One region of the Halomonas garicola genome, then DNA from elsewhere that is predicted to be linked to it. Evidence: predicted binding sites of a transcription regulator. Region 1 holds the regulator's gene; the other holds the start of a gene.

Region 1 (14,257 bases):
GCGAGCTTGCCGCGGCGCTTGGCATTGCCACCTGGCACGCCGGGCAAAGCCCGGAAAACAAACTCGAGCGCATCCAGGCGCTGCAGGCCGAGGGCGAAACCGTGGCCATGGTGGGCGACGGCATCAATGACGTACCGGTGCTTGCCGGCGCCGACGTTGCCATTGCCATGAACAGCGCCACCGACCTTGCCCGCACCCGGGCCGATGCAGTACTGCTCAGCCCCCGGCTTGTACGCATTGCCGAGGCGGTTGAAATCTCCCGAGCCACCAGGCGTATCATGCGTCAGAATATGGTCTGGTCGGTGTGCTACAACGCCGCGGCGCTGCCGCTCGCCGCCATCGGCGTGGTACCGCCCTGGCTTGCCGCCATCGGCATGTCGGCAAGCTCGCTTGTTGTGGTGGGCAACGCCCTGCGCCTGACGCGCTGGAAAACCCGGCCGGCGCCCCACGTCTCTTCTCCGTCACCGGTGGCCGCATGAAAATTCTTTATCTGCTGATTCCCATCTCGCTGCTGTTTTTGAGCATCGCCGTCTGGGCATTTTTCTGGGCGGTGAAAAACAACCAGTTTGACGACCTGGAAGGACCGGCGTATCGCATTCTCTTTGACGAGGACGAAAACGACCTGACGCCGGAAGAGCGCGAGCGCCGCCGGCACAACGCCGAGGCCGCACGCGAGCGGCAAAAGCAGCGCAAGGAGGACGACCGCAATGAATCCCACGGGCCTTGATCTGCCGCCGGTGCTGGCGGCCTTTGTCTTCGGCTTGATGGGCGGGGCCCACTGCATCGGCATGTGCGGCGGCATCATGAGCGCGCTGACCTTTGCCGTTCCGCCCAGCATGCGCCACCCGGCCAGGCTTTCCGGGCTTTTGCTGAGCTACAACCTGGGCCGTATTTCCAGCTACATGATCGCCGGCGCGCTGGTGGCAACGCTTGGCACGGTGTTCTCCGTTACCCCGGCGGCGCGCCTGGCGCTGCAGGTATTCGCCGCGGTGATGCTGATTTTGATGGCGCTGTACATCGCCAACTGGTGGAAAGGGCTTTTAAAGGTCGAGGCCGTAGGCCGGCGCTTCTGGCGCTACATCGAACCTTTCGGTCGGCGGCTGATGCCGGTGGTCAAGCTGCCCCAGGCGTTTGCCCTGGGCGCGGTCTGGGGCTGGCTACCCTGCGGGCTGGTCTATTCCATGCTCGCCTGGAGCCTGGCCATGGCCGACCCGGGGCGCGGGGCGTTGCTCATGGGCGCCTTTGGCCTGGGCACGCTGCCGGCGCTGTTGGCGACCGGCTTTGCCGCCCGCCAGTTAAGCGCCTTGATTCGCCACCCGGCCACCCGCACCGTCGCCGCTCTGCTGATTATCGGCTTTGCCCTGTGGCAGCTGTGGTCGACGTACCAGATGGCCACCGTGGCGGAAATGTCCGGCGCTTAATTGATATAGCTCAACTCCTGCCCTCGGGCCCGGCGCTAGGATGGCAGCATCATCCTTGCGTTCTTCCCACCGGAGTTGTCTGCCATGGCCAGCGCTGCCCCTTTGTTTTTCGATGCCGCAGCGCTGACTGCTGCCCGCCAGGACGCCCTGCGCCGCCACCACGGCGCCGGCGGCCCGCGCTATCACCAGTACCCCAACGCCGGGGCGTTTCACGACGCCTTCGGCGGCGACGACCTCTGCCGGGCGCTTGAGCGCAGCAACGCCGGCGGCCGCGGGCTTTCGCTTTACGTGCACGTACCCTTTTGCCGCCAAAGCTGCGGCTACTGCACCTGCCCGCGCATCATCACCCGCGACACCTCCCGGGCCGAGCCCTATCTGTCGCGGCTGGATCGGGAAATGGTGCTTACCGCCCGCCATCTGGACCGCACGCGCCCGGTGGAGCAGCTTTACTGGGGCGGCGGCACGCCGACGTTTCTCTCCCTTTCCCAGATGAGCGACCTCTTTGACCGCCTTGACGCCCGCTTCGGTCTGTCGTCATCCTCGGAGCGCGACTACGCCATTGAAATCGATCCCCGCGAAGCCGACGTCTTCACCCTGCGCCACCTGCAGGTGCTGGGTTTCAACCGGCTGAGCCTGGAGGTGCTGGACTTCAACCCCGAGGTGCAGCAGGCCATCCGCCGCGAGCAGCCGCGGATCATGACCGAAACGCTGATGGAAGAAGCCCACCGGCTGGGCTTTCGCTCGCTGAACCTGGACATCGGCTACGGCCTGCCCCGTCAGACCCGAGACAGCTTCGCCGCCACCCTGGCCGACGTCATCGAGCTGAACCCGGCGCGCATCACCCTCCAGGACTATGTTCACAAGGACTATGCTTATCGCCCCCGGCGGGGGCCGCGCCAGCAGCGCATCGACAGCGCCCAACTGCCCGCCGCGGCGGACCGCCTGGCCATGCTGCAGCTGGCCGCCGAGCAGCTCGGCCGAGCAGGCTATGTGCACATCGGCATGGATCACTTTGCCCGGCCAAACGACAGCCTCGCCGTGGCCGCACGGCAGCAGACCCTGGGGCGCAACCTCCAGGGCTATACCACTCACGGCCACTGCGACCTGCTGGGGCTTGGCGTATCGGCCGCCTCGCGTATCGACGACGCCTACGCGCAGAACCCCGCCCGGCTCGGCGATTACGCCAGCGCCCTGGACGACGGCCGCCTGGCTACCGCGCGCGGCCTGCGCCTTGAGCGCGATGACGACATTCGCCGCGCCGCCATCGAGCGGCTGATGTGCGACGCCCAACTGGACCTTGCCGCCCTGGGCCGGCGTTTCGGGATTGACGCGCCGCGCTATTTTGCCGCGGCGCTGGCTCGGCTGGACGACGCCCACCACGACGGGCTAGTCGAGCGAAACGGCGATATCCTGAGCGCTACGCCCGACGGACGGCTGGTGCTCCACCGGCTGGCCCGAGCGTTCGACGCGCACCGCTAGCGGCAAAGCGTCACCGGCGGCTTGTGGGTTACCCGCGCTTGCTTCCATAATAGCGCCGTGACCTACTTCACGGAGGACTGCATGCCGGAACCACTCAGCCGTCGGCGCCCCCTGCTCCACGAAACCCGCTGCCAGACCTGCAGCTTAAGCTCGCTGTGCCTGCCGCTTGCCCTCGAGCTTGACGACATGAGTCAGTTCGACGCCATCATTCGGCGGCGCGCGCCGCTGAAAAAGGGCGAGCCGCTGTTTCGCCAGGGCGATACCTTCACCAGCGTCTTTGCCGTTCGCTCGGGCAGCCTCAAGCAGGTTGCCATCGAAGGCGGCGGCAACGACCAGCTCACCAACTTCTACCTGCCAAGCGAACTGGTCGGGCTCGACGGCATCGACGAGTCAAGCTACCCGGGCAGCGCCATCGCCCTGGAGACCACTACCGTCTGCGAGATCCCCTTCGACCGCCTCGATCTGCTCTCGGAAGAGCTGCCGGAGCTGCGCCTTCAGCTATATCGCAGCATGAGCAAGGAGCTGCGCGACGATCGCCGCATGATGCGCCTTTTGTCGCGCAAGACCGCCGACCAGCGCATGGCCAGCTTTCTGATCACGCTGTCCGATCGTTTCCGCCGCCGGGGCTACTCGCCCTACAGCTTTCGACTCTCCATGGCCCGGGCGGACATCGGCAACTACCTGGGCCTCGCGGTGGAAACCGTCAGCCGCATTCTGAGCCGCTTCCAAACCCAGGAGCTGGTGGCCGTCTCCGGCCGCGAGGTGAACATTCTGGGAATGCAGCGCCTGCTGGCGCTGGCCGAAGAAGAGGCCCAGGAAGCCGCCAGCTCCTGAGGGCCGCCGTCAGCCGACGTTGACGGCCTGGATGCGCCCGGCCAGCGCTTCGGCCTGGCTGGCTTCCAGCCGTTCGAAGTCAAACAGCTCGCGGTCGGCAAGCTGGGACGGGGCGACGTTGGTCACCGCCTTGAACATGCTTTCCAGCCGGCCCGGATGGTTTTTATCCCAGTCATTGAGCATCGCCTTGACGTTCTGGCGCTGCATGTTGGGCTGGGAGCCGCACAGGTTGCAGGGGATGATGGGGTATGCCATCTGCCGGGAAAACTCGGCGATATCGGCTTCCTTGCAGTAGGCAAGCGGGCGGATGACGATGTTTTTGGCATCGTCGGAGAGCAGCTTGGGCGGCATCGCCTTCAGGCTGCCGCCAAAGAACATATTGAGAAACAGCGTCTCCAGAATGTCTTCGCGGTGGTGGCCAAGCGCTATCTTGGTGGCGCCGATCTCTTCGGCAAAGCCGTAAAGCGAGCCCCGGCGCAGCCGCGAGCACAGCGCGCAGGTCGACTTGCCCGCGGGGGTTTTCTCCTTGACCACCGAGTAGGTGTCGCGCTCGAGGATGTGGTAGTCCACGCCGAGCCCGTCCAGGTAGTCGGGCAGCACGTGCTCGGGAAAGCCCGGCTGCTTCTGGTCGAGATTGACCGCCACCAGCGAAAAGCGCACCGGCGCGCTGCGCTGCAGGCTGCGCAGCATCTCAAGCATGGTATAGCTGTCCTTGCCGCCGGACAGGCACACCATCACCCTGTCGCCTTCCTCGATCATGCGGTAGTCGATAATGGCGTTGCCGGTCTGGCGGCGCAGGCGTTTTTGCAGCTTGTTGAAGTCGCGCTTGCGGCGCACGTCGTCTGCCGACGGTGCGTCGTCTTCTAAGGCGGCGGAAACGACGGAATCATGGGCTTGCACGGGATCGGGATGCGACATGGGGAATCTGCGCGTGTTGGTGGTAAAAGGGGGCGGCGAGTGACGTCGGACGGCGCCACGACGCGAAATACATGGCCGCTATTGTAGCAACACCCGGCGCCGCCCCACCAACATTGACGGCCGCTTAGGCATATTCCAGGTGGTAGCGGTGCGACAGCCGCTGCTTAAGATCCTTGACGATGTGCAACGCCTCGCGCAAGAGGTCGCGCTCAAGGGACGACAGCGCCTGCACCACCACCCGGTCGCGGCCCTGTCCGCTGGTTTCGTCCTCCGCCAGCTGGCCCTTGAGCCTGAGCTCGCTGAACAGCGACAGCGCCTCGCCAACGTCGTCGGCAAAGCGGCGCTTCAGCCGGCCGTCTGCCACCAGCGCGTCCAGCCGGGCAAAGGTCGAGGTCGCCTTGATGCGCCGCTCAAGCGCCATGGTGCGCACGCCGTGAACGATGGGAAAAATGCCGCCCTTCTTGATGTCGATGCCGTGCTGGGGCTTTTTCAGCGAGCCAAACAGGGTCAACGGCGTCGAGAAGCGCAGCGCCGCCCGGGCAAAGTAGGAGAGCAGCAGCTCGTCGTCGGCGCAATGCGCAAACAGCGTCTCGCGCACGCGCTCGAGCAGCGTGGCGTTGCCAGCCACGGCGTGGGCATCGAGCATGATGGCAAGCTTCATCAGGCTGTCGCCGTCCCGGGCGGCGACCCAGCGCGCAATGCGCGCCTGCCACTCGCTGACGCTGCCCCGCCACTCGGGGTTGGAGACCATGATATGCCCCGGGCACGGCGGGTAGCCAAGCGTCGCCAGGGCGTCGCTGAAGCGCTGCATGGTGTCGTCGGCGCCTGGCCAGTCCAGGTCGTCTTCAAGGATCAGCCCGTTGTCCTGGTCGGTCTTCAAGATCTGCTCGCCGCGGCCTTCGCTGCCCATTACCATCAGGCAGCTCGCGCTTTGATAGCGCGCCTCGACGCAGAACGTCCAGGCCTTGTGGATGATCCGGCCGTTGAGCGCTGCCAGCAGCTCCATGGCAAAGCGCAGCTTGACCCCTTGCGCCATCAGCGCGCTGACCAGCTCCGGCGTGCGCCGGCTGGCCGCGGCCAGCGCCTCCAGGTCGGCGGCCTGCTCTACCTGCAGGCTCACTACGTAGCTGCGGCTGGAAAAATAGCTCAGCACGTCGGTCAGCTCGACCACGCCGACCGGCGCCTCTCCTTCCAGCACCACCACCCGGGACACCTGACGGCGGGTCATCAGCACCAGCGCCTCGAACAGGTATTGCTCAGGCGTTACCGTGATCAGCGCGTAGCGGGCAAGTTCGCCCACCGGGCTCTGCCGCGAGGCGCCGTCCAGCACCATGGCGTTGAGCAGGTCGGTCTTGGTCAGCATGCCGTAGCCGTCTTCCCCCTCGACCAGCAGGCTGTCGACGTGATGACGGTTGAGCTGCGCCACCGCTTCGGCGATATCGGTGCCGGCCGCCAGCCGGCGGGGCGTACGCATGCAGTCGCGCACCTTGGCCAGCATGAAGCCGGCCATGGTCACCCCGCCCTGGGCGCGCTTTTCCGTCAGCCGGCGCGCCTTGCGCGCCAGCGACTGACGAAAATAGGCATCAAACTCGGGGCAGGCGCGGCACAGCTGCTGAAAAAGCACCTTGGGCACCAGGTAGCACACGCACTCCTGCTCGGCGATAAAGCGGTAGCGGCTCTGGCCGTTGATGATGCTGATGGCGCCGAACACGTCGCCGGCGGTATAAAGGCCGATGCGCGCGGTGGCGTCGGGCAGCGTCGGGTCCACCTCGGCAACCTCGCCCCGGTGGATCAGGTAAAGAAACTCGCCGGCCTGCCCGGTATCCAGCAGGATGTCGCCGCGCTCGAAACAGGCGATGTCCATGCCGCGCCGGGCATGCTCGCGCCCCGCCGCGTCGAGCAGGGAAAAAGGCGGCTGGGACAGCTCGACATCAACCATGACACCCCCGGCAACAAGAAAGGCAGATACCGGCAGTATCGTCGCTATGGCGCGCGCCGGCACCTATACCATCGTCATATTCATCAGCGCCGCTTATATCAGCATCACCTCCACCACGACCCACACCACGATCCACACCACGGCCTACACCATGGAGAGTGCCGGGCGATTGATACCTTAGTGTAGAGACCAAAGTCTGGATTTCTTTTTGGCGCTTTTTGCCCACTATAAAAGCACGTTGTGCCGGGCCACCGCCCGTGCGCGACGGCACTTACATACCGTCTCCAACCTTAAACAATCACAAGCGGAGAACTACGCCATGGCAGATGACAACACCAACGCTGCGGCCTATTGGAAAGCCAACGTGCGCACCATCCTTGGCTGCCTGGTCGTCTGGGCCTTTGTCTCGTACGGCTGCGCCATTCTGTTTCGCCCGTTGCTGGCGGGTATCCCCATCGGCGGTACCGACCTGGGCTTCTGGTTTGCCCAGCAGGGCTCGATTTTGACCTTTATCGCGCTGATCTTCTTCTACGCCTGGAAGATGAACCGGCTCGACGCCAAATACAGCCTCGGGGAGTAAGCCAGCATGGATCAGTTCATCATCAACATACTCTTTGTGGGCGCCTCTTTCGCGCTCTACATCGGCATCGCCGTCTGGGCGCGCGCCGGCTCGACCAAGGACTTCTACGTTGCCGGCGGCGGCGTGCACCCCATTACCAACGGCATGGCCACGGCGGCGGACTGGATGTCGGCGGCGTCGTTTATTTCCATGGCAGGGCTGCTGGCCGCCGGCGGCTACGCCAACTCGACCTACCTGATGGGCTGGACCGGCGGCTATGTGCTGCTTGCCATGCTGCTTGCTCCCTACCTGCGCAAGTTCGGCAAATTCACCGTTCCGGCCTTTATCGGCGACCGCTTCTACAGCAACACGGCGCGCCTGATCGCCGTGGTCTGTCTGATCATTGCGTCGACCACCTACGTCATCGGCCAGATGACCGGGGCCGGCGTGGCGTTCTCGCGCTTTCTTGAGGTGTCCAACACCCTGGGCATCTGGATTGCCGCGCTGATCGTGTTCCTCTACGCGGTGTTCGGCGGCATGAAGGGCATCACCTATACCCAGGTAGCCCAGTACGTGGTGCTGATCATCGCCTACACCATTCCGGCGATATTCATCGCCATGCACCTCACCGGCAACCCCATCCCCATGTTCGGCATGTTCAGTACCCATACCGAATCCGGCATGCCGCTTCTGGACAAGCTCGACCAGGTGGTGACTGCGCTGGGGTTCAACGCCTACACCGCCGACGTCGACAACAAGCTCAATATGGTGCTGTTTACGCTGTCGCTGATGGTGGGTACCGCCGGGCTACCCCACGTCATCATTCGCTTTTTCACCGTACCCAAGGTGGCGGACGCGCGCTGGTCGGCGGGCTGGGCGCTGGTGTTCATCGCCCTTTTGTACGTCACCGCGCCGGCGGTAGGCTCCATGGCCAGGCTCAACCTCCTGACCACCGTATACCCCGACATGGCGCAGCAGACCGAGGACTACGACGCCGCCGCGCAAAACCCCATCCTCTATGAAGATCGCCCCGGCTGGATCCGCTCCTGGGAAGACACCGGCCTGATCACCTTCGAGGACAAGAACAGCGACGATCGCATCCAGCTCTACAACGACGACAGCGACGCCTTTGCCGACAAGGCCGAGGAGTTCGGCTGGGAAGGCAACGAGCTTGCGGTCAACAACGACATCCTGGTGCTGGCCAACCCCGAAATCGCCAACCTGCCGCCCTGGGTCATCGGCCTGATTGCGGCCGGCGGCGTGGCGGCAGCGCTCTCGACGGCGGCGGGGCTATTGCTGGCGATTTCATCGGCGGTAAGCCACGACCTGATCAAAAACACCCTTAATCCCAACATCACCGAAAAGGGAGAAATGCTCGCCGCGCGGATCTCCATGGCCGGGGCGATCCTGCTCGCCACCTACCTGGGACTCAATCCGCCCGGTTTTGCCGCGCAAACCGTGGCGCTGGCCTTCGGGATCGCCGGTGCCTCGCTGTTCCCGGTGCTGATGATGGGTATCTTCTCCAAGCGCATCAACAACCGCGGTGCCGTAGCCGGTATGCTTACCGGGCTTCTGACCACGCTTTTGTATATCTTCACCTACCTGGGCTGGTTCTTCATTCCCGGCACCAACATGCTGGCCAACACGCCGGAAAACTGGGTGCTGGGCATCTCCCCGCAGTCCTTCGGGGCGCTGGGGGCGATGATGAACTTCGCCGTGGCCTTCGCCGTTTCCAGCGTCACAGCCGCACCGCCCAGGGAAATCCAGCTGCTGGTGGAAAGCGTGCGCTATCCCAAAGGGGCCGGCAACGCGCCGCACCTGAGTCGGCACTGACGCATGATGACACCGCGCTGATACGCGGCCATCTGGCTATTGCCACTCTGACCCGGCGGGCTTCCGTAAGGAAGTCCGCCTTTTTTCCACCGCGTCAACGCCTCGCGCCGGCGTTAGCGCCCCGTCATCGAGGAGACGCCATGCTCTGGCACTTGATCGCCGCCGTGGTTTCCGGCCTGGCCGCCGCGGGCATCGGCCTGTTTTTGCGCACCCTGAGCGGCAAACGCCTGCCCAAATGGATCGTTCCGGTCTGCGCCGGACTGGGCATGCTGGGCTATCAGATCAACGCGGAATACCGCTGGTTCGAGCACAAGCAGCAGCAGCTGCCGGAAAGCGCCGTGGTGATTTCCAAGGAGACCGGCAGCGCCGTTTGGCGGCCCTGGACGTTTATCTTTCCCATGGTGGACGCGTTCAGCGTGGTCGACCGCGACAACATCCACCACGGCGCCCGGGAGGAAACGCCCGTCACCGAGCTGATCGTCTATCACTTCGAGCGCCACTATGCCGACGTGGTCACCCCCACCCCCTACCTGATCAACTGCGACACTCGGGAGCTGGTGCCGCTGGATGATGACTCCGGCAAGCCGGCGATGAATGAGCTTCGCACCCTGCGCGACAGCGCCCCCTTGTACATCACCGCGTGCCGGCCGCCCCGGGAGGTCTGATACGGCCACTCCTTCACTCCGGCCGCCTGACGCCTACGCCCATTTCACCTAGAATGGGCGTTTTCTACCGGCGGCCCGGGCCGCGGTGCGCCACGGCGGGAGCGTTCGATGTTTTATGCAGGGCTACTCATCGCGGTATCGCTTTTGTACATTGCGGTGCTGTTCGGCATTGCCTGGTACGGCGACCGCCGGGCCCACACCCACGGGGCCAGCCGCCGCCGCCCGCTGATCTACAGCCTGGCGCTGGCGATTTACTGCACGTCCTGGACGTTTTACGGCGCCGTGGGCCAGGCGGCCACCTCGGGCTGGTCCTTTGCCAGCATTTTTGTCGGGCCGGTGCTGACGTTTCTGCTGTTCTGGCCGGTGCTTTCCAAGATGATTCGCGTCGCCAAGCACCAGAACATCACCTCGATTGCCGACTTCATCGCCTCGCGCTACGGCAAGGCCCAGTCGCTGGCGGTCTTTGCCAGCCTGATCGCGCTGATCGGCACGCTGCCCTACATCGCCCTGCAGCTCAAAGCCGTGGCCACGTCGTTCAGCATCCTCACCGACAGCGCCAGCGCCCAGCACGCGCCGCTGTTTGGCGACGCTGCCTTTTACATTGCCGCGGTCATGGCGCTGTTCGCCATTTTATTCGGCACCCGCCACACCGACGCCACCGAACACCACGAAGGGCTGATCCACGCCGTGGCCTTCGAGTCGCTGGTCAAGCTGGCGGCGTTCGTGATTCTCGGCGCGGTGGTGACCTGGGGCATGTTCGACGGGCTGGGCGAGCTTGCCCGCTACGCCGACGGCCAGCTCCAGCTGGAGCGCCAGCTGGCCGAACAGGATTTCGCCCACGGTTTCTGGGCCCAGACGCTGCTCGCCATGCTGGCGATTTTCTGCCTGCCGCGCCAGTTCCACGTCGCCGTGGTGGAAAACACCCACCCGGACGACGCCCGGCGGGCGCGCTGGCTGTTTCCGCTTTACCTGGCGGCGGTAGCGTTTTTTGTGGTGCCTCTGGCCGGCGCCGGACTGTGGCTATTTGGCGATACCGATATCCAGCCCGACACCTACGTGCTGGCGCTGTCCATGGCATCAGACCACGGCTGGCTGCCGCTTCTGACCTTCATCGGCGGCTTTTCCGCCGCCACCAGCATGGTTCTGGTCGCTACCGTGGCGGTGTCGATCATGGTCTCCAACGAGATCGTTATTCCCGCGCTTTTTCGCCTGCGCTGGTTCGACACCCAGGCCCGAGACTACGGTCGCCTGGTGCTGCGCGTGCGGCGCTTTACCATCGTCGCCGTGCTGATCCTGGCCTACGGCTTCTACCGCCTGCTGGCCGAACTTACGTCGCTTTCCGCCATCGGCATGCTCTCCTTTGCCGCCGCTGCGCAGTTCGCCCCGGCGCTGATCGGCGGCCTTTACTGGAAGCGCGGCAACTGGCTGGGGGTTATCGTGGGGCTGAACGCAGGCTTTGCCGTCTGGGTCTACAGCCTGCTGGGCCCGGCGCTTGCCAACGCTGGCGTACTGCCCGGCGGCTGGGTCATTGATGGCCCGCTGGGCATCGGCTGGCTCTCGCCCATTGAGCTTTTTGGCCTGGAGCTGGGCGACCCCTTCACCCACGGGGTCATGCTTTCGCTGGGGCTCAACCTGTTCTGCTACATCTTTATCTCCCAGCTGAGCACCCAGCGGGTGGTGGAGCGCATCCAGGCGTCGCTATTTGTGGACAGCGTGGAAACCCGTCAGACCTCGGTCAACCGCCCCTGGCTCGGCGCCACCACGGTGGGCGACCTGAAAGTGCTGTGCGAACGTTTTCTCGGCGCAAACCAGGTGGCCACTGCCTTTAACAACTACGCTCGGCGCAACGGCACCACCCTTGACGACGACGCCCGAGCCTCCATCGACGTCATCCAGTTCACCGAGCGCTTCCTGGCCTCGGTGCTCGGCGCGTCGTCGGCGCGCATTGTGGTCAACTCGGCGCTGCAGGGGCGCGGCATCGGCATCTCCGACGTCATTTCCATCGTCGATGAGGCCTCCCAGGTGCTCGAGTTCAACCGCGCTCTGCTCCAGGCCACCATCGAAAACATCAGCCAGGGCATCAGCGTGGTCGACCAGCACCTGCGGCTGGTGGTGTGGAACCAGCGCTATCTGGAGCTGTTCCGCTTTCCCGACCACCTGATCCGGGTGGGCGCGCCCATCGACCGCATTTTCCGCTATAACGCCCACAGCGGCGAATACGGCCCCGGGGATCCCGAGGAACACGTCGAGCTTCTGCTCGACAATATCCGCGAGGGCCAGCCCCACCGCTACGTGCGCTACCGTCAGGACGGCAGCGTGCTGGAGGTCCAGGGCACCCCCATGCCCGGCGGCGGCTTTGTCTATACCTATCAGGACATTACCCGGCAAAAGCGCACCGAAGAGGCGCTGATCCGCTCGGAAAACAACATCCGCATCTACACCGACAACGTGCCGGCGCTGATCGCCTACTTCGACAAGGACTGCCGCTACCTGTTTACCAACCGCGCCTACGAGCAGGCCTTCGGCGTGGACCGCCACGCGGTGATCGGCCGGCGCTTTGCCGACGTCATGCCCGCCGACCGCGCCCGGGAGCGCGCCGACTGGTTCCAGCGAACGCTTGCCGGCGAGCGGGTCAGCTTTGAAGTGGCCATGCCCATCGGCGGCGAGCGCCACCATATGCTGGTGACCTACACCCCGCACTTTGACGACGGCGGCGCCATCCTCGGCTTTTTTGCCCTCTACCAGGACATCACCGAGCGCCGCCTGGCTGAGATCGCCCTCAAGGAAACCAACGAAACCCTGGAAGAGCGGGTGCACGAGCGCACCCAGGAGCTATCCCGCGCCAAGCAGCTGGCGGAGGATGCCAACGCCTCCAAGACGCGCTTTCTCGCCGCCGCCAGCCACGACCTGCTGCAGCCGCTCAACGCCGCGCGGCTGTTTACCTCGGCGCTGGCGCAGAACCATACCGCCAAGGGCGACCGCCACACTATCGACCATATCGACAACTCGCTGCAGGCCGCCGAAGAGCTATTAGGCACGCTGCTGGATATTTCCAAGCTCGATGCCGGCGCGCTCACGGCCCGGCGCAGCCACTTTGCCCTGGCCGATATTTTCCACCCGCTGCGCGCCGAGTTCGACGTCATGGCCGCCGACCGGGGGCTGGACCTGACCGTGGTGCCCACCGGACAGTGGGTGGACTCCGACGCCCAGATGCTGCGCCGCATCGTGCAGAACTTTCTCTCCAACGCCCTGCGCTATACCCGGGAGGGCCGCGTGCTGCTCGGGTGCCGGCGCGCCGGGGAGCGGCTGCGCATCGAGGTCTGGGACACCGGCCCGGGCATCGCCGAGGCCAAGCAGGCGGAAATTTTCCAGGAATTTCGCCGCCTGGATCAGACCTCGCGCCACCGCGAAAACGAGAAAGGGCTGGGGCTGGGCCTGTCCATTGCCGAGCGCATGAGCCGGGTGCTGGATCACCCCATCGCGGTGCGCTCCTGGGAAGGGGCGGGCACCGTCTTCAGCGTCAGCGTGCCGGTGGTGGACGCCCGGGCCGTCGCAGACGCCGCGCCCGAGCCGAGCCGCCGGGCGGGCCACAAGCTCGCCGGCACGCGCATTGTGTGCATCGATAACGAATCGCTGATTCTTGAAGGCATGGCCGCCATGCTCGGCGGCTGGGGGTGCGAGGTATTCACCGCCACCAGCATCGGCGGCGCCAAGTCGATTCTGCGCAATATGGAGGGCGACCCGGAGGCGATACTCGCCGACTACCACCTGGATAACGAAGTGACCGGCCTGATGGCGCTGGAGGCCCTGGGCGAGCGCCTGCAGGGCGAAGTGCCCGGCATCGTGATCACCGCCGACCGCAGCGAAGCGGTGGCCGACGAGGTTCGCCGCGCCGGCCACCACCTGCTGCAAAAGCCGGTACGCCCGGCGGCCCTGCGGGCGCTTTTGACCCGCACGCTGCAGGCCAGCCGCGGGGCGCAGCCGCAAGCCTAGCGCTTTGCCTCAGGATTCAAGCTTAGGCGGCTCTACCTCAAGCTTCTGGGCGGCGATGACCGCCTGGGTGCGCGAGTGCACGCCGAGCTTGCGCAGGATGGCGGTGACGTGGGCCTTGATGGTGGCTTCCGAAACGTTGAGCTCGTAGGCGATCTGCTTGTTCAGCAGGCCTTCGGTGAGCATGTTGAGCACGCGAAACTGCTGGGGCGTAAGCGAGGCAATGGCCTCGGCAAAGCGCGCCTCTTCCTCGTTGGTGTCGTCGAGCACGCCGGCAAGCGCCTCGGGCAGCCAGACTTCGCCGTCGAGCACTTCGCCCACCGCCTCGGCAATCAGCGCAAGCGAGGACGACTTGGGGATGAAGCCCGAGGCGCCGTAGTCCAGTGCCCGGCGCACCACGTAGGGCTCGTCGCTGCCCGAGATGACCACCACCGGAATGTCGGGCATCTGCCCGCGCAGCTGGATCAGCCCGGAAAAGCCGTTGGCGCCGGGCATGTGCAGGTCGAGCAGCACCAGGTCAGCATCCGGATGCCGGTTGACCGCCTCCTTGGTGGCTTCCATGGTGTCGGCTTCGACAATGTCCGCCTCGGGCGCCAGCTGGCGCAGCGCCTGGGTCAAC
Region 2 (14,257 bases), 1.0 Mb from region 1:
TCCGCGCCCGGCGCTGCCGGACAAGGCCGGGCGCATCGACCCCGGCACCAAGGCCGAGGCCTGGCAGTACCGCACGCTAATGCGCGACCAGTGGCGCACCACTGCCGGGGCGCTCGAGTGGCTCGGCGAGCACCGCTAGGCGCCGGGACGCCGGGGCATGCCGCGGCTGACCCAGACGGCCAGCAGCACCGCGGGGATGCCCAGCAGCGAAGCCAGGGTAAAAAAGCTGGCGTAGCCCTGGGCCTCGACCACCAGCCCGCCAAAGCCGCTTAAAAACTTGCCGGGCAGCGTCATCAGCGAGGAAAAAAGCGCGTACTGGGTGGCGGTATAGGCCCGGGACGTGAGGCTCGACAGAAACGCAATGAATACCGCGCTTGCCAGGCCGTTGGCCAGGTTGTCGCCGACGATGGTGACCACCAGCATGGGCAGCCTGTCGCCTATCAGCGCCAGGGCGACAAATAAAAGGTTGGTCAGCATGGTCATGAGCGCCCCGGCCACCAGCATCCGTCCGATGCCGTAGCGCACCACCAAAAGCCCCCCGAGCACGCCGCCGCCGATGCTCATGGCAATGCCGAAAATATTGGTGACGTTGGCGATGGTCGCCAGGGAAAAGCCCAGGTCGATGTAAAGCGGGTTGGCCATGGAGGCCATGGCCAGGTCGCTAATGCGAAACACCGCAATAAACGCCAGCAGCGCCAGCGCCTTCACGCCGTGGCGGACAAAAAAGTCGGTAAACGGACACACCAGCGCGCCGATGACCCAGGCCCCGACGTGCCGCCAAATTCGCGGCTGGCCGCGGGTTTTACGCAGGAAGGCGCGCACCCGGGGCTCGAGCACGGGCTTGTTGCCGGCGGCCAGGCGCTGGGGCTCGGGGCGCATCAGCACCGTCACCATGCCCACGCCCGTAAGCGCTGCCATGGTCAGGTAGGCGGCGTGCCAGGAGACCGCCGAGGCCACGTACAGCGCGCCGGCGCCGGCGGCCAGAAGCCCCCCGCGGTAGCCGATGATGTAGGTCGAGGCCATGGCCGCCTGCATGTCATCGCTTGCCGACTCGATGCGAAAGGCGTCGATGGCGATGTCCTGGGTGGCCGAGCCAAAGGCCACCAGCAGGGCAAAGCCTGCCACCCAGCCGAGGTTGCCCACCGGCGGCGTGGCGGCAAGGCCGACAAGACCGGCGGCGATCGTCGCCTGGGCGAGCAGCATCCAGCTGCGCCGCTGGCCCAGCAGCCGGGTCAGCAGCGGCAGCGTCACGCGGTCCACCACCGGCGCCCAGAAGAACTTGATCGAATAGAGCATGCCGATCCAGGCGAAAAAGCCGATGGCCGCGACCTCCACCCCAGCGCTTCGCAGCCAGGCCGAGAGCGTCGAGAACACCAGCAAAAACGGCAGACCGGCGGAAAAGCCCAGAAACAGCATGGCGACGACCGGCGCGCGGGCGTAAACGGCCAGGGATTCGCGCCAGCTGCGCCGGGCGTCGGGAGTGGGCATGGAAATAGGGCTCCTTAACGGAAATCGCTAACGGCTGAACAAGCCGCACCGATGTTATACTGCCGCGGCGCTCAAAACCGCCCGACAGCTTACCGGAGAGGAGTTTTCCATGTCGATTGCCGCGCACCTTGTGGTCACCCTGCACTATGTTCTTACGGACGTTCTCAAGGACCCCCGGGTGCTTGACGATTCCGCCGCGCGGAACCAGCCCCTTGAGTATCTGCACGGCCACGACAATATCGTGCCCGGGCTCGAGCGTGCGCTTGCTGGCCATCGGGCGGGCGACGAGACGAGCGTGACGCTGTCACCCGCCGAGGCCTACGGTGAGCGCGACGAAGCGCTGGTGCGCGAGGTGGGGCGCGAGGCGTTTGGCGCCGCCGAGCCGACGCCGGGCAGCCGTTTTCAAACCGAAGGCGAGGCCGGCCCCCAGGTCGTTACCGTGCTGGCCGTTGACGGCAATAAGGTAACGGTGGATACCAACCACCCGCTGGCCGGCCGCACCCTGCGCTACGACGTGCGCATTGTGGGCGTGCGCGACGCCACCCGGGCGGAGCTGGCCAAGGGTCACCCCCTGGCGCCCGACGTCGACGCCTCAAGCGTCGAGGATAGCAAGGTGCTCTAGCGCGGTTGGCTCCGGGGCGATTAACGTAGCCCGCTAAGAGTAAAGATGACGTGGATCAACTCCCCCCGCCGCAGCGCGATGACGATGCCGGGGTAATTGATCCACGTCAGTTTTTGTTCGCCGTTTCCTGCCTAGTATGGAGCCAACACATCGCGGCGGGAGCAAGGCTATGTATTGGGATGATGCCGTCATTTTCGGCCTGATCACTGTCGGTATGATGATCGCTTTCATGGTTGGGTGGGTCGTTTTCATCGTGCGCGACCACCGCCGGAAACGCTAAGCAAACAAACTAAGCAAACAAAGCGGTAAGTCAGGGGCAACAGGGGAGAAAAAGAAAAGCGTTACTGGGTGCTACCAGTCGTCAGGGGGAAGGCCGAGGGAGAATCCCGAGGCTTTCAGTCGCCGGTTCTTCGGAGCCGGCTTTTTTTATGCGCGGACGGACAATGGCCGTCGGCAGAATTGACAAGCGTTCACTAATGCGGTTAATAGTAACAATACAACCAAATCTGGGCGCACGCGAGCGCTCACCCAAAGGAGCTGCCCATGCTGAACAACGCTGTGCTTTTCTTGATCATCGCCATCGTCGCCGCCTTTTTCGGCTTTGGTGGCGTGGCCGGCGTCGCCGCGACGATTGCCAAGGTGCTGTTTGTCATTTTCCTGATTCTGTTCGTGGTGTCGCTGGTGACGGGACGCCGATGACGTCATCGCCTATGGAGTACCCGGTACCCAGGTAAATCAGGTGCAGGGTTTGCCAGGGGCAGCGTCAAATAGCCTCGCGCCCTGCTCGTACGCTTTGGCATGTACGAGCAGGGCGCGAGTCTGTTAAGGGGCGGGCAACGCTCAAGGGGAGTCCAGCTGCCAGCGCCTCTGCCAGGTATTCAGCACGCGCTCGGGGTAGCGGGTGCGGCCCAGACTGCCGTTGTAGCGTGCCAGCGCCCGGGTGAAGTCGCCGTTTTCCTGTGCCAGGTAGTAGGCAAGAATCGTGCAGCCGTAGCGCAGGTTGCGCTCGGGCGCCTTCAGGTCGTCGGCGGCCAGGCCCAGCTCGTCGATCCAGAACGGCATGATCTGCATCAGCCCCACCGCGCCGGCAGGCGATACCGCCCCGGGGCGAAACGCGCTTTCCACCTCGATCAGCGCCAGCACCAGCGACGGCGGAAGCCCCGCGAGCCGGGCTTCGCGATAAAGGCGCGCCAGCAGCGTTTCGCGGGCTTTTACGTCGCCCATGAACGCCGCCAGCCGGCCGTCCATGGCGGCATGAAAGCGCCGCTGCCCCTGCTGCCGTTGGGCATCGGGCCTGGCGGCATCGAAAGTGGGCTGAACCTCGGCGAAGGCGACACCAGCCCCGAAAGCGAGCCCGCACAAAGCGCCGCTCAGGCGCTTCGCCAGGCGCGGCCCTCGCCGCTGCGAGTGTCGTCTCCGCGCGGGTCGGGGCATGGCGCTAGACCGTCTTTTCTTCCAGAAACGCCACGATCCGGTCAGCCGGCGTCATGGTCACGTCGCTGTCCCGGCGGCCCTTGTACTCAAGCTCGCCCCTGTCCAGGCCGCGGTCGCCGATGACGATGCGGTGGGGAATGCCCATCAGCTCCAGGTCGGCAAACTTCACCCCCGGCCGGGTGTCGCGATCGTCCAGCAGCACGTCGAAGCCGGCGGCGCTGAGCTGCTGATACAGCCGCTCGGCTTCTTCGCGCACGCGCTGGGACTTGTGCGCGTTCATCGGCACCAGCGCTACCTGGAAGGGGGCGATGGCGTCGGGCCAGATGATGCCGGCGGCGTCGTGGTTCTGCTCGATGGCGGCGGCCACCACCCGGGTGATGCCGATGCCGTAGCAGCCCATCCACGGGTGGCTGGTCTTGCCGTTCTCGCCGAGCACCGTGGCGTTCATGGCCTCGGAGTACTTCTGTCCCAGCTGGAAGACGTGGCCCACTTCGATGCCGCGCTTGATGGCAAGGGTGCCGTGGCCGTCCGGCGAGGGGTCGCCTTCCACGACGTTGCGCAGGTCGGCGACTTCGGGCAGGGCGGCGTCGCGCTCCCAGCAGATGCCGAAGTAGTGCTTGTCTTCCACGTTGGCACCGGCGGCAAAGTCGCTCATCAGCGCCACGCTGCGGTCGATGATGAGCGGCAGATCAAGGTTGACCGGCCCCAGCGAGCCCGGGCCTGCGTTCACCGCGGCGCGAATTTCGTCTTCGCCGGCAAGCGTCAGCGGAGTGGCGACCTGGGGCAGGTTTTCCGCCTTGACGTCGTTCAGAGTATGGTCGCCGCGGATGATCAGGGCGACGAGCCCGCCGTCGGCGCCGTGGACCATTAGCGTCTTGACGGTTTTCTCGATGGGCAGATCAAACTGCTCGACCAGGTCGGCAATGGTCTTGACGTTGGGCGTGTCGACCAGGCGCAGCGCTTCGGCGGGGGTGGCCCGGGCGGGGTCGCTGCCCAGGGGCGCGGCCAGCGCTTCGGCCTTTTCCATGTTGGCGGCGTAGTCGGAGCCGGTGGAGAAGACGATATCGTCCTCGCCGGAGTCGGCCAGCACGTGGAACTCGTGGGAGCCGGTGCCGCCGATGGAGCCGTTGTCGGCAATCACCGGGCGGAACTCCAGCCCCAACCGGGTGAAAATGCGCGTGTAGGCGTCGTACATGACCTGGTAGCTGTCCTTGAGGGAGGCCTCATCGACGTGGAAGGAGTAGGCGTCCTTCATGATGAACTCCCGAGAGCGCATCACACCGAAGCGCGGGCGGATCTCGTCGCGAAACTTGGTTTGGATCTGGTAGAAGTTCATCGGCAGCTGCTTGTAGCTGGCGATTTCCTTGCGCACAAGGTCGGTAATCACTTCCTCGTGGGTGGGGCCGACGCAGTAGTCCCGGGAGTGGCGATCCTTCAGGCGCAGAAGCTCGGGGCCATATTCCTCCCAGCGGCCGGATTCTTCCCACAGCTCGGCGGGCTGCACCGCGGGCATCAGCACCTCCTGAGCGCCGGCGCGGTTCATTTCCTCGCGCACCACGGCTTCGACCTTGCGCAGGGTCTTGAGCCCCAGCGGAAGCCAGGTGTAAAGGCCCGAGGTCAGCCGGCGGATCATCCCCGCGCGCAGCATCAGCTGATGGCTGATGACGTCGGCATCCGCCGGGGTTTCTTTCAGGGTGGCAATCAACAGTTGGCTGGCGCGCATGGGGACAACGATCCTTAAAGCTGGGCAGACGATTCACAAAAAGCGCAAAAAACGCTGCCGGCGGAGCGCCGGCAGTCGGGTATGCGGCTATTGTACGGCGAAGCGCGAAGCGCGGCAAAGAAAGGGCGGGGAAGGCCAGGGCTATTGCAGTTATTAGCCCCAGTCATCCGGATTGAGCCGTCAACAGGTCTGCGAGGGGGCGCTATGAATCCATCCCTGGACGCTACCTACGCCATCCTTGGCGTAGAACCCCCTCTTCGACCTGTTCCCGGCTCCAACTGCGATTGCCCTGCGGAGAAGGCGCCTAAGGCAAGGCTAACGGCTTATCGGGGCGGCGAAAAGGCCGCCGGGTCGTCGCTGATCACGCTGCGCGCGCCCCACTGCCAGAAGGGGGCAAACGCCGCCGGGTCGTTGGCGGTATAGCACAGCACGGCGTAGCCCGCCCGGCGGATCGCGCCGAACTGGCTCCGGGTGGCGTAGCGCCAGTCCAGATGCACGCTGAAGGCCTCCACCGCCGCGCATTGCCTGGCCCAGGCGGCGGGCAGCCGCTTATACAGCATGCCCAGCGCCAGCGCTTCGGGCGGGGCGATCTCGCGCGCGGCGGCCAGCGCCGGCTGGCTGAACGATGACACCAGCAGGCGTTCGGGTGGCAGTGCGGCAAGCGCGGCGGGCACGGCCTGCCGGGCAAGCGCGACGGGGTCGTGGCCGCGGTTGACCTTGAGCTCAAGGTTCAGCCCCATGCTCAGGCGTGCCAGCAGGGTAAGCATGTCGGTGAGGGTGGCGACGGGCTCGCCGTGAAAGGCCTCGCCGAACCAGGCGCCGGCGTCGAGCCGGGCGGCGCTTTCGCGATCCAGCCGGGTAAGCCGGGAGCGACCGTTGGAGCAGCGGTTGACGTCGCGGTCGTGCCAGATCACCGGCGTGCCGTCGCCCAGCAGCTGGACGTCGAGCTCGACCCAGCCAATGCCGGCGCGGTGGGCTTCGCGCACCGCGGCCAGGGTGTTTTCCGGGGCACGCCGGCTGTAGCCCCGATGGCCGATTACCGGCGGCAGGGCAGCGGCGGGGTGCGCTGCGACAGGACTCATTCGACGTAGGCACCCAGTTCGCGCATGCGCTGCTCAAAGCGGGTGACGTTATCCACCAGCTCGGCCGGCCCCCGGGCCACGCACTCGGCGAGTATGGCCTCGATCAGGGTGATGGCGGCAAGGATCGAGGGGAAAAAGTGCGGGGTGTCGCTTGCCAGGTTGAACACCAGGTCGGCTCCCGGCACCAGCGGCGAGCTCAGGGTATCGGTGATCACGACGATGCCGGCGCCGCTCTGGCGGACCACGTCCAGGGCGCGGAGGGTGTCGGCGCAGTAGGGGGCAAAGCCGAACACCACGGCGATATCCTCATCGCCGAAGGGGGCAAGCTCGGTGAGCAGGCCGCCCTCAAGCCCGCGGATCAGCTCGATGTGCGGCATGGCAATACGCCCCACATAGGCAAAGTGGTAGGCGCAGGCAAAGGTATCGCGAAAGCCGATGGCGGCAACGCGCCGGGCGCCCAGCAGGCGCTTGGCGGCGGCTTCCACCCGGGCCTGGTTGTCCGCGGTGAGCAGCGCGCCGAGGTTGGCCAGGGCGGAGTCGCCGATGTCGCCGAAGACGCTGCCGGGGCGCGTTTGGGGGCGGTGCTTGAGCCGGGTGGCGCGGCCGGAGAGCTCGCTTGAGCCTGCCTGCAGCGCGGCCTGGAACACCTGGCGGAAGGGCTCGTAGCTGCCAAAGCCCAGCTTTTGCGCCAGCCGTACCAGAGTGGAGGGCGTGACCCCGGCGGCGCTGGCCGAGCCGCGCACCGACTGGAAGGCCACTTCGCCCGGGTGATCGAGCACGTAGCCCGCCGCCTGGCGCAGCTGGGGGCTAAGGCCGGGGCAGGCATCCGCCAGGCGGCGGGACACCTCGCTCAGGCGGTCTTCGGCGGTCAGGTCGTTATCGGTGCTGGGCGTCATGGGGTTGGGTTGGCCGGGTGGATAAAAGGCGGGCGTGCTGATGGCGGCACGCGGTTTCAGCACGACTGTACCTGAAATAAGAAGCATGGCACAGCCGTGTTGACCCGCGCTGAGAGCGCGGCTATGATTGGGTATGAAACGTTTGTTTCTTTATAGGGAGTGATAGACACAAACGTGTTGTTATACCGTTTTTGACGCTCTGATCCTGACGACCACTTTCTACCCGGAAGATGCCCATGCCCTGTTTTGACGCCGCTGCCGAAGCGCTGCCCGAATACGACACCCTGCGCCTTGCCTGGCTGACAGCCGAGGCCGACAGCCGGGTGTTGGAAATCCGCCTGAACCGCCCCCACCGGCTGAACGCCGTGGTCGAAACCCTCTACGACGAGCTGCTCGATGCCCTGGCCTTTGCCCGGCGGGAAAGCCGGGTCCGCGCGCTGGTGCTGACCGGCGAAGGGCGGGCGTTTTGCGTCGGGGCGGACATGAAAGAGCACGGCGGCGCCGAGCGTACGCTTTACCAGCGGCGTGCCTATCTGCAGCGCGGCAACGACGTGTGCGAGGCGCTTTACCGCCTGCCCAAGCCGGTGATCGCCGCGGTCAACGGCTACGCCCTGGGCGCCGGCGCAGAGATGGCCGTGGCCTGCGACTTCATCCTCATGGCCGAGGAGGCGCAGATCGGCTTTCCCGAAACCGGCATCGGCACCTGCGTGGGCGGCGGTGTATCGAAGATTCTGCCGCACCTGGTGGGCCTCGCCCAGGCCCGGCGGCTTCTGTATACCGGCGAGAAAATCGGCGGCGCCGAAGCGGTCCGGCTGCAGCTGGCGCTGGCGGCTTACCCCGAGGGCGAGCTTGCCGGAGAGGCGCTGGCGCTGGGCGAACGGCTGGCCGCCCAGGCGCCGGTTTCCATGGCCATGCTCAAGCGGCTGGTCAACCTCGGCGCGGCCGAGGCGCTGGGCGATCATCTGCAGCAGGAGCTGGACGCGGTCTTTACCTGTTCGACCACCGAGGACTGGCAGGAGGGCGTGGACGCCTTTACGCAAAAGCGCGGCCCGCGCTTTCAGGGCCGCTAGCGCCGGCCCGGCCAGGCCCATTTTACTGACGTTCGCCGTCTTCTTTGCTCAACGCACCCCAGAGGTCAGCGCTACCATGACTGCCATTGACGACCCTTCCCCCGGGGAAAGCCCGCTGCACGCGCTGCTGGCCCCCGACAGCATCGCCGTGATCGGCGCTTCCAACAACCCTACCAAGCGCGGCTACAAGGCCATGCTGGGGCTGGTCCGGGGCGGCTACCGCGGGGCGATTTATCCGATCAACCCGAAAGCCGATGCCGTTCTTGGCGTTAGCGCCTGGCCCAGTATCGACGCCGTCCCCGAAAAGCCGGCGCTGGCGCTGATCTGCACCCCGGCGGCCACGGTGCCGGCGCTTATCGAGGCGTGCGGCCGGCGCGGCGTCAAGGGCGCGATCATCCTCGCCAGCGGCTTTGGCGAAGCCGGCGCCGACGGCGCCCGCCTGGAAGAGGCGATGCTAAGGCAAGCCCGGGCCTACGGCGTGCGGCTGATTGGCCCCAACACCTCGGGCGTGTTCAACCTGCATCATCACCTCAACCTGCTGGCGCTTGACCACCTCCAGGCCGGTGACATCGGCGTGGTATCACAGTCCGGCAACATGCTGCTATCGCTGGCGCTGGAGGCCGAGCACCACGGCCAGGTGGGCTTCAGCACCTACGTCGGCCCGGGCAACCAGAGCGACCTGGGCTTTGCCGACTACCTGCGCTACCTGGGCGAAGACCCGGCGACCCGGGTGGCGACGCTCTACATCGAAGGCTTCAGCGACGGCCGGGCGTTTTTGGACGCCGCGCGCAAGGTCAGCGCGGCCAAGCCGGTGGTGGTGTACAAGTCCGGCGCTACGGCCCAGGGGCAGCAGTCGGCCAGCTCGCACACCGGGGCGCTGGCCGGCAGCTACCCGATGACCGTGGATCTGCTGCGCCAGGCCGGCGTCAACGTGGTGCCGTACTCCGACGATATTCTGCCCGTGGCGGAAGGGCTCGGCCGGCTGCAGCGAGCGCCGGGGCGGCGCGTGGCGGTGATCGCCGACGGCGGCGGCCAGGCGACCATCGCCGCCGACCGGCTGGCCGAGGCCGGGCTTGAGCTGGCGACGCTGGCCGACGACACTCGGAAGATGCTTGACGCCGTGCTGTTTCCCCAGGCGTCCACGGTCAACCCGGTGGACGTGGCCGGCACTACCGATGACCATCCTTCGCTGCTGGCGACCTGCATGGAGATCGTGGCGGCGGACCCGGGCGTGGACGCCGTGCTGCTGGTGGGCCTGTTCGGCGGCTACGCCCGGCGCTTTGACGAATCGCTTGCCGACGACGAAATGCGCGGCGCCGAGGCGATGATCGAGCTGGCCAACAGCGGCGCCAAGCCCGTGGTGGTGTATAGCCTCTATGCCCCGGCCAGGCCGCCGGCGCTCGGGCGGCTGCGCGAGGCCGGCGTGCCGGTGTATGCCTCCATCGAGAACGCGGTGAGCGTGCTGGCCGCGCTGGGCGACCGCGGGGACTACCTGGACCGCGCCGCGGAGGCGCCGTTGGCCCCGGCGACCCCCGGCCCCAGGGGGCAGGCGCTGGTGGCGGGCGCCCGGCGCGAAGGGCGTCACCTGCTCGAGCCCGAGGCCAAGGCGCTGCTGGCCGAACACGGCATTGGCGTGCTGGAAGAGCGCCTGGTGCGCGACGCCGACGAGCTTGCCGAGGCGGCCCGGGCCTTCGCCGGCACGCCGGTGGCGATGAAGGTGGTCAGCCCGGATATCATCCATAAATCCGACGCCGGCGGCGTGGCGCTGAACCTGGAAGGCGAAGCGGCGCTTGCCGAGGCCTACGCCGGCATCCTGCGCTCGGCCCGGGAATATGCCCCTCAAGCGCGGATCGACGGCGTGCTTGTTACCCCTATGGCGCCCAAGGGCGTGGAGGTGATCGTCGGCCTGATGCGCGACCCGACCTTCGGTCCGGTGGTCATGTTCGGCCTGGGCGGCGTGCTCGTCGAAGTGCTGGAAGACGTGGCGTTTCGCGCCGCGCCGCTTAGCCGCCGGGACGCCGCCGACATGCTCGATCATCTCAAGGCCGGCCGGGTGCTGGACGGCGTGCGCGGAGCCCCGGGGGTCGACAAAAACGCGCTGATCGATCTGCTGCTCGGCGTCTCCCGGCTGATGGAGGCCTACCCCGACATCGCCGAGCTCGACTTAAACCCGGTAATTGCCTATCCCGACGGCTATGCCGTAGTGGATGCTCGTATTCTTTTAGCGACCGATGTGGAGTCTGCACCATGACCAACGCTCATGCTGAAACGCAAAATATACCGTTACCCAAGCTGACCGATGCGACGCTTGAACTGGAAGGGCGCATCGCCACCTTAACTCTTGACCGCCACGACGTGCGCAACGCCCTGACCGGCACCGCGCTGATCGACGACATCGTCGCCGTGGCCGAGTGGGTCAACCGCTGCGAAGACGTGTCGGTGCTGGTGATAACCGGCGCCGGCTCGACGTTTTCTGCCGGCGGCAACGTCAAGGATATGGCCGAGCGCCGGGGCGACTTTGCCGGCGACGTGGCCGAGGTGGCCGAGCGCTACCGCCGGGGCATTCAGCGCATTCCGCTGGCGCTGGCCGACGTGGAAGTGCCGATTATCGCCGCGATCAACGGCGCGGCCATCGGTGCCGGCTTCGATCTGGCCAACATGGCCGACATGCGCATTGCCTCCAACCGGGCCAAATTCGGCGAAACGTTCTTGAGCCTGGGGATCATCCCCGGCGACGGCGGCGCCTTTTTCATGCAGCGGCTGATCGGCTACCAGCGGGCCTTTGAGCTGACGCTTTCCGGCCGGGTGATCGGGGCCGACGAAGCCAGGGAGTACGGCATCGTGCTCGAAGTGACCGAGCCCGAGGCGCTCATGGATGCCGTCATGACCCACGCCCGGCGCATTGCCGCCCAGCCGCCCAAGGCCACCCGGCTGACCAAGCGGCTGATGAAAGAGGGCGGCGACGCCGAGCTGAAGCCGTTTCTGGAAAAGTGCGCGGTGTTTCAGGGCATGTGCCACAACGAGCCCGAGCACCTGGAGGCGGTCAACGCCATGCTGGAAAAGATGGCCAAGCGCTAGGCCGGTTTATACCCGGCCGGCTTAGGGGTATCATCGGCGGCGATGTTCAACCGGCGCCAATGCCGGCACTTACCCACTCAAGGAGCGCACAATGGAAGGGGTGAAGCACATGATTGCCGTTGCCTCGGGCAAGGGCGGCGTAGGCAAGTCTACGGTCACGGTCAATCTGGCGCTGGCGCTTTCTGCCCAGGGCTACCGGGTCGGCGTGCTCGACGCCGACATTTACGGCCCCAGCCAGGCGCAGATGCTCGGCGTCAAGGAGGGCGAGCGGCCGCAAACCGAAGGCGACAAGGCGTTTTACCCGCTGAAGGCCCACGGCATTCAGGCCATGTCCATGGCGTTTCTGATCGACAACAAGGAGCCCATGGTATGGCGCGGGCCCATGGTCGTGGGCGCCTTTCAGCAGCTGCTCAACCAGACGCTGTGGGACAACCTTGATTTCCTGCTCATCGACATGCCGCCGGGCACCGGTGACATTCAGCTGACGCTGTCACAGAAGGTGCCGGTCTCCGGCGCGGTGATCGTCACCACGCCCCAGGACATCGCCCTGCTGGACGCGCGCAAGGGCATCGAGATGTTCCGCAAGGTCAACGTGCCGGTGCTCGGCGTGGTCGAGAACATGAGCCTCTACCACTGCGAAAACTGCGGCCACGAAGCGCCCATCTTCGGCGAGGGCGGCGGCGACAGCATTGCTAAGGAGTACGATACCCAGGTGCTGGGACGCCTGCCGCTGAGCCTTTCGATCCGCGAGTTCGCCGACTCCGGCCGGCCGTCGGTCATTGCCGAGCCGGACAGCAGCGTCAGCCAGACGTTTGCCGACATGGCGCGCCAGGTCGCCGCCTCCATGGATCAGGCGCCGGGCGAGGGTCCGAGCATTTCGTTCAGCGAGTAACCCCGCCCACCTTCCGGGCGGGAGAGTCCGGGCCTGTTGAGACCCTTATATGAGCATAAAATCAGATAGATGGATCCGCCGCATGGCCCAGCGCGAGGGGATGATCGAGCCGTTTGAGGCCGATCAGGTGCGCTACTCGGGTGACCAGCGGGTGATTTCCTACGGCACCTCGAGCTACGGCTACGACGTGCGCTGCGCCGACGAGTTCAAGGTGTTCACCAACATCCACTCGGCGGTGGTGGACCCCAAGGGCTTCGACGAAAAGAGCTTTGTCGATGTGAAGGGCGACGTCTGCGTGATTCCGCCCAACTCCTTTGCGCTCGCGCGCACGGTGGAGTATTTCCGCATTCCGCGCAGCGTATTGACGATCTGCCTTGGCAAGTCGACCTACGCGCGCTGCGGCATCATCGTCAACGTCACCCCGCTGGAGCCCGAGTGGGAAGGGCACGTGACGCTTGAGTTTTCCAACACCACCAACCTGCCGGCGCGGATCTACGCCAACGAGGGCGTGGCGCAGATGCTGTTTCTGGAATCCGACGAGATCTGCGAGACGTCCTACAAGGATCGCGGCGGCAAGTACATGGGCCAGCGCGGCGTGACCCTGCCGCGGACCTGAGGATGGGGGGCTATTCCGCCGATTCGTCGGTTTCGTCGAGCTCCTCGGCGGCGTCGGCGTGGCTCATGCGCATGCCCCAGGCGGGCAGGGTCACGCCGTCCATGGTGGCGTCGGTGCCATCAAAGCGCAGCCGGCCTTCCAGAAACCAGGCGACGGCAATGGGCAAAATCAGGTGTTCCCGCGCATGGACTCTTTCCTTGAGGTCGGCTGCGGTATCGTCGGCGGTGACGTCGAGGGCGGCCTGAAGGGCTACCGGCCCGCCGTCGAGCTCCTCGGTGACGAAGTGCACGCTGCAGCCGTGCTCGGCGACGCCGTCGGCCACCACTCGGGCGTGGGTATCAAGCCCCTGGTAGGCCGGCAGCAGCGAAGGATGGATGTTGAGCACCCGGCCGATGAAGCGCTGAACAAAGCGCGGCGTGAGGATGCGCATGAAGCCGGCGAGCACTACAAGATCGGGTTCGTGGCGCTCGATGACCTTGATCAGCGCGCCGTCGTAGGCCTCGCGGCTGTCGTATTCGCGGTGGGGCAGCGCCACGGCGTCGATGCCTGCGTCCCGGGCGCGCTTGAGCCCGTAGGCGTCGGCGACGTTGGAGACCACGGCGGCAATCTCGCCGCCGCCCAGGCGGTCGTGGGACTGGGCGTCGATCAGCGCCTGAAGATTGCCGCCGTTGCCCGAAATCAGCACCACGACGCGCGGCGGCGTCACCGATTCGGCGGTAAAGTCGTTCAGCGTATCGTCTTCGCTCATGCGGTTGTGCCCCCTTCGCCCAGATGGTCCAGAATAACGCCGTCTTCGCCTTCCCGGCGGGCAACGACCGCGCCGATGCGGTAGACCGTTTCGCCCCGGGCCTCGAGGTGTGCGCGGGCCTGCTCGGCGTGTTCGGCCGGTACCACCAGCGCCATGCCGATGCCGCAGTTGAGCACCCGGTGCATTTCGCCGTTGTCGACGTTGCCCTGGCGCTTAAGCCAGTCAAACACCGCCGGGCGCTGCCAGCTCTGGGCGTCCAGCCGCGCGGCGAGGTGGTCGGGCAGCACCCGAGGCAGGTTTTCCGTCAGCCCGCCGCCGGTAATGTGCGACAGCGCGTGAACCTCAACGTTGCTTGCGTGAATCAGCGACAGCAGCGGCTTGACGTAGATGCGCGTGGGCGCCATCAGCGCCTCGCCAAGCGTAGTGTCGCCCAGGGCGGTGTCCAGGTCGGCACCGCTGACGTCGAGGATCTTGCGGATCAGCGAATAGCCGTTGGAGTGCGGGCCCGAGGAGGCCAGGCCGAGAATCGCGTCGCCCTCGGCCACCCGGCTGCCGTCGAGGATGGCGGATTTCTCCGCGACGCCCACGCAGAAGCCGGCCAGGTCGTA

The links. Region 1 encodes FNR, which switches genes on or off when oxygen is low (the NO sensors DNR and NnrR bind a similar motif). Its sites were predicted from a motif close to TTGATNTANATCAA; they were not measured.
Region 2: ccoM (cytochrome c oxidase subunit CcoM) is a predicted target of FNR. The motif match lies at 2,156-2,169, and genes of this name have one in related genera.

Annotation. Positions count from the first base shown of each region.
Region 1 is NZ_AP043931.1:2,417,901-2,432,157, forward strand. Features, by position in the region: gene ACZ46Y_RS11655 (heavy metal translocating P-type ATPase) at 1-479, shown strand, start outside; gene ccoS (cbb3-type cytochrome oxidase assembly protein CcoS) at 476-727, shown strand; gene ACZ46Y_RS11665 (sulfite exporter TauE/SafE family protein) at 708-1,421, shown strand; gene hemN (oxygen-independent coproporphyrinogen III oxidase) at 1,506-2,900, shown strand; gene fnr (fumarate/nitrate reduction transcriptional regulator Fnr) at 2,982-3,734, shown strand; gene ttcA (tRNA 2-thiocytidine(32) synthetase TtcA) at 3,744-4,652, opposite strand; gene ACZ46Y_RS11685 (DUF294 nucleotidyltransferase-like domain-containing protein) at 4,777-6,591, opposite strand; gene ACZ46Y_RS11690 (hypothetical protein) at 6,590-6,772, shown strand; gene ACZ46Y_RS11695 (DUF4212 domain-containing protein) at 6,911-7,171, shown strand; gene ACZ46Y_RS11700 (sodium:solute symporter family protein) at 7,178-8,983, shown strand; gene ACZ46Y_RS11705 (hypothetical protein) at 9,124-9,648, shown strand; gene ACZ46Y_RS11710 (PAS domain-containing hybrid sensor histidine kinase/response regulator) at 9,757-13,641, shown strand; gene ACZ46Y_RS11715 (response regulator transcription factor) at 13,651-14,257, opposite strand, start outside.
Region 2 is NZ_AP043931.1:1,409,376-1,423,632, forward strand. Features, by position in the region: gene ACZ46Y_RS06910 (SEC-C domain-containing protein) at 1-139, shown strand, start outside; gene ACZ46Y_RS06915 (AmpG family muropeptide MFS transporter) at 136-1,488, opposite strand; gene ACZ46Y_RS06920 (FKBP-type peptidyl-prolyl cis-trans isomerase) at 1,598-2,110, shown strand; gene ccoM (cytochrome c oxidase subunit CcoM) at 2,280-2,390, shown strand; gene ACZ46Y_RS06930 (DUF1328 domain-containing protein) at 2,654-2,809, shown strand; gene ACZ46Y_RS06935 (lytic transglycosylase domain-containing protein) at 2,951-3,544, opposite strand; gene ACZ46Y_RS06940 (proline--tRNA ligase) at 3,549-5,267, opposite strand; gene ACZ46Y_RS06945 (glycerophosphodiester phosphodiesterase family protein) at 5,591-6,349, opposite strand; gene ACZ46Y_RS06950 (MurR/RpiR family transcriptional regulator) at 6,346-7,308, opposite strand; gene ACZ46Y_RS06955 (enoyl-CoA hydratase/isomerase family protein) at 7,482-8,315, shown strand; gene ACZ46Y_RS06960 (acetate--CoA ligase family protein) at 8,392-10,566, shown strand; gene ACZ46Y_RS06965 (enoyl-CoA hydratase-related protein) at 10,563-11,393, shown strand; gene apbC (iron-sulfur cluster carrier protein ApbC) at 11,485-12,285, shown strand; gene dcd (dCTP deaminase) at 12,335-12,901, shown strand; gene purN (phosphoribosylglycinamide formyltransferase) at 12,912-13,649, opposite strand; gene purM (phosphoribosylformylglycinamidine cyclo-ligase) at 13,646-14,257, opposite strand, start outside.